DNA from 2 places in the Streptomyces sp. AF1A genome. Region 1 is predicted to be linked to the other one. Evidence: riboswitches for the same ligand, from Rfam matches in the RefSeq annotation. Region 1 holds a riboswitch; the other holds the start of a gene.
The links. Region 1 has a riboswitch for thiamine pyrophosphate ahead of ACLU3S_RS29485 (thiamine ABC transporter substrate binding subunit). Riboswitches for the same ligand answer to the same signal wherever they lie in the genome.
Positions count from the first base shown of each region.

Region 2: linked by a shared signal. The riboswitch ahead of thiC (phosphomethylpyrimidine synthase ThiC) and the one ahead of ACLU3S_RS29485 (thiamine ABC transporter substrate binding subunit) in region 1 are both predicted to bind thiamine pyrophosphate.

Region 1 covers NZ_JBLEBI010000160.1:6,387-10,931, reverse strand. Annotated here, with positions in the region: gene ACLU3S_RS29490 (ABC transporter permease) at 1-991, opposite strand, end outside; gene ACLU3S_RS29485 (thiamine ABC transporter substrate binding subunit) at 1,009-2,040, opposite strand; TPP riboswitch at 2,169-2,276, opposite strand; gene rlmN (23S rRNA (adenine(2503)-C(2))-methyltransferase RlmN) at 2,300-3,406, opposite strand; gene ACLU3S_RS29475 (hypothetical protein) at 3,617-3,856, opposite strand; gene ACLU3S_RS29470 (PP2C family protein-serine/threonine phosphatase) at 4,047-4,545, shown strand, end outside.
Region 2 covers NZ_JBLEBI010000008.1:32,137-36,681, reverse strand. Annotated here, with positions in the region: gene ACLU3S_RS04420 (IclR family transcriptional regulator) at 1-555, shown strand, start outside; gene ACLU3S_RS04415 (SsgA family sporulation/cell division regulator) at 656-1,093, shown strand; gene ACLU3S_RS04410 (hypothetical protein) at 1,207-1,368, opposite strand; TPP riboswitch at 1,599-1,776, shown strand; gene thiC (phosphomethylpyrimidine synthase ThiC) at 1,769-3,571, shown strand; gene ACLU3S_RS04400 (DUF2637 domain-containing protein) at 4,075-4,545, shown strand, end outside.

The DNA.
Region 1 (4,545 bases):
GGAAGGTGCCGCCGTCGGAGTCCGCCAGCGCCCGGTAGTAGCCGAGGCCGGGCGCGTCCAGGGAGCGCCGGACGAGGACGGCGAGCGGCAGCACCAGCAGCAGTGCGACGGTGCCGAGGACGCCGGCGAGCAGCGCCCACTGCCCGGCGCCGCGCGGACGCCGGGCGGTGACGTTCGGGGCGACGAGGCGCAGGGCGGTCTCCCGGCGCCGTACCGTCCACGCGTGCACGGCGAGGACGGCGCCGACCGCGACGAACTGGACGAGGGTGAGGACGGCGGCCGTGGGCAGGTCGAAGACCTCCGAGGTCTGCCGGTAGATCTCCACTTCGATGGTGGAGAACGTGGGCCCGCCGAGGATCTGGACGACGCCGAAGGAGGTGAAGGTGAACAGGAACACCATCAGCGCGGCGGCGGCCACGGCGGGCGCCAGGGCCGGGAGGGTGACCTTCCGCCACGCCTGGAGGGGCGATGCGCCCAGCATGCGCGCGGCCTCCTCCTGCCGGGGGTCGAGCTGGGCCCACAGCCCGCCCACCGTCCGCACGACGACGGCGTAGTTGAAGAAGACATGGGCCAGCAGGATGGCCCACACCGTGGTGTCCAGCCGTACGCCCCACAGCCGGTCGAGCAGCCCGCCGTGCCCGACCAGCGCGAGGAACGCGCTGCCGGCGACGACGGTCGGCAGCACGAACGGCACGGTGACGACGGCGCGCAGCACCTGCTTGCCCGGGAAGTCGAGCCGGGCGAAGACGTGGGCGGCGGGCAGGGCGAGCAGCAGGGTCAGCGCGGTGGAGGCGAGCGCCTGCCAGGTGGTGAACCACAGCACGTGCCGGATGTCCGGCTGCGTGAGCACGTCCGCGATCCGCCCGGGATGCCAGGCGCCGTCGGTCTTCAGCCCGCGGGCCACGATCGCGGCCACCGGCCAGGCGAAGAACACGGCGAAGAACGCGACGGGCAGGGCCAGCAGCCCGAGCCGCGTCGCGCTCCCGCGCATGTCCCGTCGGCGGGGAGCTACTTCAGTACGAGCGAGGTCCACGTCTTGACCCACTGATCACGGTTGGCGGCGATCTTGTCGGGGGCCATGGTCTCGGGGTGCTGGGCGGCCGGGCCGTACTTGGTGAAGTCGGCGGGCACGGCGGCCCCCTTCACCACCGGGTAGACGAACATCTTGAGCGGCATGTCCTCCTGGAACTCCTTGGTCAGCAGGAAGTCGATGAAGGCCTTGGCGCCCTTGGGGTTCTTCGCGTTGCTCAGCACCCCGGCGAACTCGATCTGCCGGAAGCAGGTGCCGGTGGCCACGCCGGTCGGGGCGGTGCTGGGCCGCTTCTTGGCGTAGATCACCTCGGCGGGCGGGGAGGAGGCGTACGACACGACCAGCGGCCGGTCGCCACCGGCCTTCTTCCCCTCCGACGAGCCGGAGAACTCCTGGTAGTAGGCCTGGTCCCAGCCGTCGACGACCTTCACGCCGTTGGCCTTCAGCTTCTTCCAGTAGTCCTGCCAGCTGTTGTCGCCGAACTGCGCGGCGCTGCCGAGCAGGAAGCCGAGGCCGGGCGAGGAGGTGGCCGCGTTCTCGGTGACGAGCAGGTTCTTGTACTCGGGCCTGGCCAGGTCGGCGAAGGACTGCGGCGGGGCGAGACGGTGGTCGGCGAAGTACTTCTTGTCGTAGTTGACGCATATGTCGCCGTAGTCGATCGGCGTGACCCGGTGCCTGTCCTTGTCGAGTTGGTACTGGGCGCCGACCGTGCCGAGTCCCTTGGCGGTGTACGGCTGGAACAGCCCGTTGTCGAGGGCCCGGGACAGCAGCGTGTTGTCGACGCCGAAGAAGACGTCGCCCTGGGGGTTGTCCTTGGTCAGGATGGCCTTGTTGACGGCCTGTCCCGCGTCGCCGTCCCGCAGGTTTCTGACCTTGTACCCGGACTGCCTCTCGAAGTCCTTGATGACGCTCTTGGAGGCGGCCCACGAGTCGTGGCTGACGAGGGTCACGGTCTTGGAGTCGCCGGAGGCGTGGCTGCCGGACGATCCGCATGCGGCGAGGGTGACCATGCCCAGGGCGACGGCCACGGCCGCCAGCCGCCTTGTGGTGATGCTCAACGAAGTCCTCCTGGGGTTGGCCAGGAAGAGACGCGGCCCTGCCCGGGCTCCCGCGCGGGAGCCCGGGCAGGGCGCAACAGCTCGAGTGATGACCGAACTTCCTACCCAGAATGACCTGGGCGAGGTTCAGAGGGTCTGCGGCCCGGTTGCCGCACTCTCAGCGCTGTGGCGCTCCCCTGTCGGAATATGGAGTTGTATGGACGTCGTCAGATTACCGCTCGGTGGCCGCCAGCTGACCACAGGCCCCGTCGATCTCCTGGCCCCGGGTGTCCCGGATGGTGACCGGTACCCCGTGCGCCTCGATGGCCGCCACGAAGGCCTTCTCGTCCTCGGGCCGTGAGGCGGTCCACCGGGAGCCCGGAGTCGGGTTCAGCGGGATGAGGTTGACGTGCACGGGCTTGCCCCTGAGCAGCCGGCCGAGCCGGTCGCCGCGCCATGCCTGGTCGTTGATGTCCCGGATCATGGCGTACTCGATGGACAGCCGGCGCCCGGACTTCGCGGCGTACTCGAACCCGGCGTCCAGCACCTCGCGCACCTTCCAGCGGGTGTTGACGGGGACGAGGGTGTCGCGCAGCTCGTCGTCGGGGGCGTGCAGGGAGATCGCGAGCCGGCACTTGAAGCCCTCGTCGGCGAACCGGTGGATGGCGGGCACCAGGCCGACGGTCGAGACGGTGATCCCGCGCTGCGAGAGCCCGAGCCCGTCCGGCGCCGGGTCGGTCAGCGCACGGATGGCCCCCACGACCCGCTTGTAGTTGGCCAGCGGCTCACCCATGCCCATGAAGACGATGTTGGACAGCCGGGCCGGCCCGCCGGGCACCTCCCCGTCCCGCAGCGCCCGCATCCCGTCGACGATCTGGTGGACGATCTCCGCGGTGGACAGGTTCCGGTCCAGTCCCGCCTGCCCGGTGGCGCAGAACGGACAGTTCATCCCACACCCGGCCTGTGAGCTGATGCACATGGTCACCCGGTCCGGGTAGCGCATCAGCACGGACTCGACGAGTGTCCCGTCGAACAGCCGCCACAGCGTCTTGCGGGTCGTCCCCTGGTCGGTCGACAGATGCCGGACGACCGTCATGAGCTCGGGGAGCAGCGCCTCGCGCAGCTTCTCCCGGGAGCCGGCCGGGATGTCGGTCCAGTGCTCCGGTCCGTGCGCGTACCGCGCGAAGTAGTGCTGCGAGAGCTGCTTGGCACGGAACGGCTTCTCACCGATCTCGGCCACCGCGTCCTTGCGCTCGGCAGGCGTGAGATCGGCAAGATGCCGCGGCGGCTTCTTGGCTCCGCGCGGCGCGACGAAAGTGAGTTCTCCGGGCTTGGGCATGGTGGTACCAGTGTCGCAGATCCAATCGGGTGACCTGGGGCCGCCGGTCCGGACGACTGTCGTCGGCGGTGGGCGTCAGGGTTGCTCAGCCGGCCCTCGTCATCGGTCACGGACCGGCGCTACGGCGAGGGGCGTGTCGGTACGCTGCTGGATGGTGCCGGCTTGTCGAGACCTGCGACGGCCTGATGTCGGCGGGGGCGCCGCATGTGCTCAGGTGGCCGAGCGCCAGTGGGGGATGCTCTCGAAGTGCACGTCGTAGCGGTCCTGCTCAGGGAGGAGCGAGTCGAACTCGGCTTCGCCGCGGCTGATGGCGGCCAGTTGCTCGAAGTAGCCGAACCGCTCGATGCCCGGGCTGAGCACGACGAACACGTCGGCCTCCTGGCCGTCGGCCGCCCCGAAGACGTGCGGCAGGCCGGGAGGAATGACGACGGCTTCCGGCCCTCTCCGCATGCGGGCGTGCGTCGGCGGCGGCAGCGCCCAGCGGGCCGAGGGCGGGAGCGCGGGCGCAGCCGGCGCCTGGCCCCGCTCGCTGCGCTCACCGGCGATCCGCGCAGGCCGCGGCCCGGGGGCGGTTGGATGTGGTGCCTGCTCGGGTACTCGCGGTGATGCGGGGACACGGTGGCACGAGGAGGAGAACGGCATGGCCAGGGAGCCTGTCCCCGACCACTGCGGTGGGCCGGTCGGGGACCGCGCGCGAAGGGGCGCCGAGGACCTGGACCGGATCCAGGCCGGCCTGCGCCGGGCCGTGCACGCGCAGGGGCGGATGCACCAACTGCTCGATGCGGTGCTCACCATCAGCAGCGCCCTGGACCTGAACGTGGTCCTGCGCACCATCGCGGACACCGCCCGGCAGATGGTCCAGGCCCGTTATGCCGCGGTCGGTGTGCTGGATCAGGACGGCGACTTCGCCGAGCTGATCACCTCGGGGTTCGGCGCGGATCAGTTCCGGGAAGCCGGGGGCGAGCTGCCGCACGGCACCGGCCTGCTCGGCGAGCTGGTGCGCGACCCGCGCCCGCTGCGCGTGGACGACGTGGCCCGCCATCCCCACGCGGTCGGCTTCCCCAAGGGCCACCCGGTCATGACCACCTTGCTCGGAGTGCCGATCCGGGTCCGGGAGACCGTCTACGGCAACCTCTACC
Region 2 (4,545 bases), on a different contig from region 1:
GAGGCCGCCGAGCGACTGGGCAGCAGCGGGGCACAGCAGAAACGTCGCAGCACGGTGGCGGACACGCTCGCGCACTGGCGTGATTCCATCGGTGTCCCGATGTACTACGCGGCGTACCGCGACGGGGAGATCGAGGTCCTGTGCGTCTCCGACTCCCGCGAGGCCCCGGCGGTCGAGGAGTGGGCCGGCTTCCGGGAGACCGGTCACGCGCACGCCATCGGCCAGTGCCTGCTCTCCCAGCTGGACGAGGACGCCCGGCGCGACCATCTCGCCCGCCACCCCGTGCAGGCCATCACGCCGTACACCGTGCGGGACAACGACGCCCTGCTGCGGCGGCTGGCGCGGACACGGCGCATGGAGCCGGTGGTGGAACGTCAGGAGTACGCGCTCGGCACGGTCTGCGCAGCCGTTCCGATCACGGTCGGCACCACCGCGGCCACCGTGGCCATTTCGCTGCCCGCCCACCAGGCCGACCGGCTGTTGCCCGCGGCCCACCGGTTGCAGGCGGAGATCGGGCGCCACATCGGCTCCCTGACGCTCTCTATCAGTATCTGAAAACTCACTCCTTGTGATCTGCTGTGTACGTTCAGCAAGATTTGACCCACGGTCATAGGGATCAGTCCCGGCCAGTCGACGTCATACGACGGGGTAGGCGATGCGAGAGTCCGTACAGGCAGAGGTCATGATGAGCTTTCTCGTCTCGGAGGAGCTCTCCTTCCGCATTCCGGTGGAGCTGCGCTACGAGACAGGTGATCCCTATGCCGTGCGGCTCACCTTCCATCTGCCCGGTGACGCCCCGGTCACCTGGGTCTTCGGGCGCGAACTGCTCATCGACGGGGTCGGGCGCCCGTGCGGGGAGGGGGATGTGCGCATCGCACCGGTCGATACCGAGGTGCTGGGTGAGGTGCTGATCCGGCTTCAGGTCGGCAGCGATTACGCCCTGTTCCGCTCGTCGACGCCGCCGCTCGTGGCCTTCCTCGATCGTACGGACAAGCTGGTGCCGCTCGGCCAGGAAGGCGCCCTGGCCGATTTCGACGCCCATCTCGAGGAAGCCCTGGACCGCATCCTCGCCGAGGAGCAGAGCGCCGGCTGAGCGGTCGCGGTCCGGGCGACGGACGCTGTGCCGTGCCGTACGGAACTGTGCAGGAACGCTTCTGCGCGGGGAACCGGAAGTCCAGGAATCGGTGCTTGCGGGCGGCCCCGGCCTCACCGCTTCCGGCGTCGCCCCGGCCGCCGCGTGCCGGCGGGGACTGTGCACCGGCCGGCGCCGGCGCGTCCGGGCCGGTCGGCCGCCACCACCAGCGCGGCGAGCGCGGTCGTGACCGCGACCGAGGCGACCAGGCCGAAGGAGCCGGCCAGCGTGCGCACGATCTCGCGTCGTGGTCGGCCGGGACCGCCTGAGGGTGTCCCCGGGGCTGGCCGGGGACGGCCGCACGGCCGTCGTGGGCGCGTATCCGCCCTCCTGTCCCGAGCCGTCTCGGCGGCGAGGCTCGGGCGGTTGATACGGGTACTGCTCCATCCCGGGCACGCTCGATCCTGGCAAGAAGGGCGGAGGCCCACTGTTCACCGCGCTGTATATGACGCTAGCGTGGGAGCACCTTTGCACACGCGGGAGCTCGGAGCACCGGGCTGAGAGGGCGCTGACCTCCGTACATGTGATGTTTCACGTGGAACACGGGATGTTCCGCGGGAAGCGTCGGCAGACGGAAACCGCTGCGTCGACCGCCGAACCTGTTACCGGGTAATGCCGGCGTAGGGAGTAGGTCTCATGACCAACAAGGACGCACGCACACCTGCCTCCGTTCAGGACGACACGTCGCGGGAGGCCGGGAAGTCCATCGGCTGGCACAAGGCGTACGTCGAGGGCTCACGCCCCGACGTGCGTGTGCCGGTCCGTCAGGTGCACCTCACCAACGGGCAGTCGGTCACGCTGTACGACACGTCGGGCCCGTACACCGATCCACTCGTCGACACCGACGTCCGCAGGGGCCTGCCGCCGCTGCGGGAGAACTGGGTCATCGCCCGCGGCGACACCGAGGAGTACGCGGGCCGTCCCGTCCGTCCCGAGGACGACGGCATCAAGCACACCTCGCCGCGCGGGGGACTGCGCAACCTCGACGCGGTCTTCCCGGGACGCCCGCGCCAGCCGCGGCGGGGCCGGGGCGGCCAGGCCGTCACGCAGCTCGCGTACGCGCGCCGGGGCGAGATCACTCCCGAGATGGAGTTCGTGGCCATCCGGGAGAACGTTTCCCCCGAGGTGGTCCGCGAGGAGATCGCGGCGGGTCGGGCGGTGCTGCCCGCCAACGTCAACCACCCGGAGATCGAGCCGATGATCATCGGCAAGCGGTTCCTGGTGAAGGTCAACGCCAACATCGGCAATTCCGCGGTGACGTCCTCCATCGAGGAGGAGGTCGAGAAGATGACCTGGGCGACCCGCTGGGGCGCCGACACGGTCATGGACCTGTCCACCGGCCGCAACATCCACACCACCCGCGAGTGGGTGCTGCGCAACTCCCCCGTCCCCATCGGCACCGTGCCGCTCTACCAGGCCCTGGAGAAGGTCGACGGCAAGGCCGAGGAACTGACGTGGGAGATCTACAAGGACACCGTCATCGAGCAGGCCGAGCAGGGCGTGGACTACATGACGGTCCACGCGGGCGTGCGCCTGCCGTTCGTCCCGCTCACGGCGAACCGCAAGACCGGCATCGTCTCGCGTGGCGGCTCGATCATGGCCGCGTGGTGCCTGGCGCACCACAAGGAGTCGTTCCTGTACGAGAACTTCGAGGAGCTGTGCGAGATCCTCGCCGCCTACGACGTCACGTACTCGCTGGGCGACGGTCTGCGCCCCGGCTCGATCGCGGACGCCAACGACGAGGCGCAGTTCGCGGAGTTGCGGACGCTCGGGGAACTCAACCGGATCGCCAGGCGTTTCCACGTACAGACGATGATCGAGGGCCCCGGTCACGTCCCGATGCACAAGATCAAGGAGAACATCGACCTTCAGCAGGAGATCTGCGATGAGGCTCCGTTCTATACGCTCGGCCCGCTGACCACGGATGTCGCGCCGGCGTACGACCACATCACCTCCGGCATCGGCGCCGCGATGATCGCCTGGTGGGGCACGGCGATGCTCTGCTACGTCACGCCCAAGGAGCACCTGGGCCTGCCCAACCGGGACGACGTCAAGACCGGCGTCATCACCTACAAGATCGCTGCTCATGCGGCCGACCTCGCCAAGGGGCACCCGGGCGCACAGGAGTGGGACGACGCCCTGTCCGACGCCCGCTTCGAGTTCCGGTGGGAGGACCAGTTCAACCTCGCTCTGGACCCGGACACGGCACGGGAGTTCCACGACGAGACCCTGCCGGCCGAGCCCGCCAAGACGGCCCACTTCTGCTCCATGTGCGGACCGAAGTTCTGCAGTATGAAGATCAGCCACAGCATCACGGAGCGGTTCGGTGGTGACGCGGCTGAGGGAGCGTCGGCGGAGGAGATCGCCGAGGGGATGCTCCAGAAGTCGAGGGAGTTCGCCGAGGCGGGCAACCGGGTCTACCTGCCGATCGCGGACTGAGGCGCACCAGGGGCGGTCTCGCGCTGCCGAACAGCCCGAGGCTGGTCGGTGCGCGGACCGCCTCGTCCTCGGCCGCGGCAGGGGTCGCGCATTTCGCCCATTCCTCATACGTGCTGCATGTAGGCCCGACCGATTCCTGAACAAGGTGTTTGTCCGGCTAATCCTTCACTCGTTCGCCGCACATCCATAACTGCACCACAGCGTTAGTTGCAACGTGATGAAGGCAACGAAGGGGCAGGCAGCCGAATCCATTCCGGAGCGGTCCTCCGCCACGGCTGGACGACCCGTGCGTCTGGGTTCCTATACGTACTTGCCTGCGTCCGTCAGAGCGGATGCCGCCAAGGGGGTTCTCATGAAGGGGGGCCTCCCGGTCACGCTCGAGGCGACCGAGGACATCCTTCATGAATTCATGTACGTGATGAGTTCCCTCGAGAGGGACGTTTCGCAACGTTGGGAGGCGTGGACTTCCGACTCCGCGTTTCACCGGCGAAATGACATCCGTCATGCAGTATGAGCAAACGGGCTATTACCCGGATTTCCCCGCCGAGCGGGCCGAAGGTTCCTGGGACGGCGAGGGGTGGCAGCACTCTTCGGGCGAGGACTCCGGCCCTCTGATCCCGCCGGAATCGGGCTGGGACCCGGCGGAAGAGCTGGCCTACATGCTTCGGGACGCCATCGAGCAGCAACCGAGGATCCCGGCCGCACGTCACGAGGATCACCTCGTCGGCCCGAAACCGAAGACGCACCGTGAAGCCCTGGTGGAACTCACGGGGGAGCTGCCTCCGGTAAAGACCCCGTCCCGAAGGCATCGCAAGGTCCGGGCGTGGCAGCGGCCGAACGGAATTCGCATCGCGAGCTACTCCATTGCGGCACTGGCGACGGTCATCGCATCTGCGGTGAGCATTTTCGGCGGCCTGGTCGCCTATGATCCGCTCCGGTTCGTGGCAGCGACCCGGACGCAGAGCAGCGTGGTC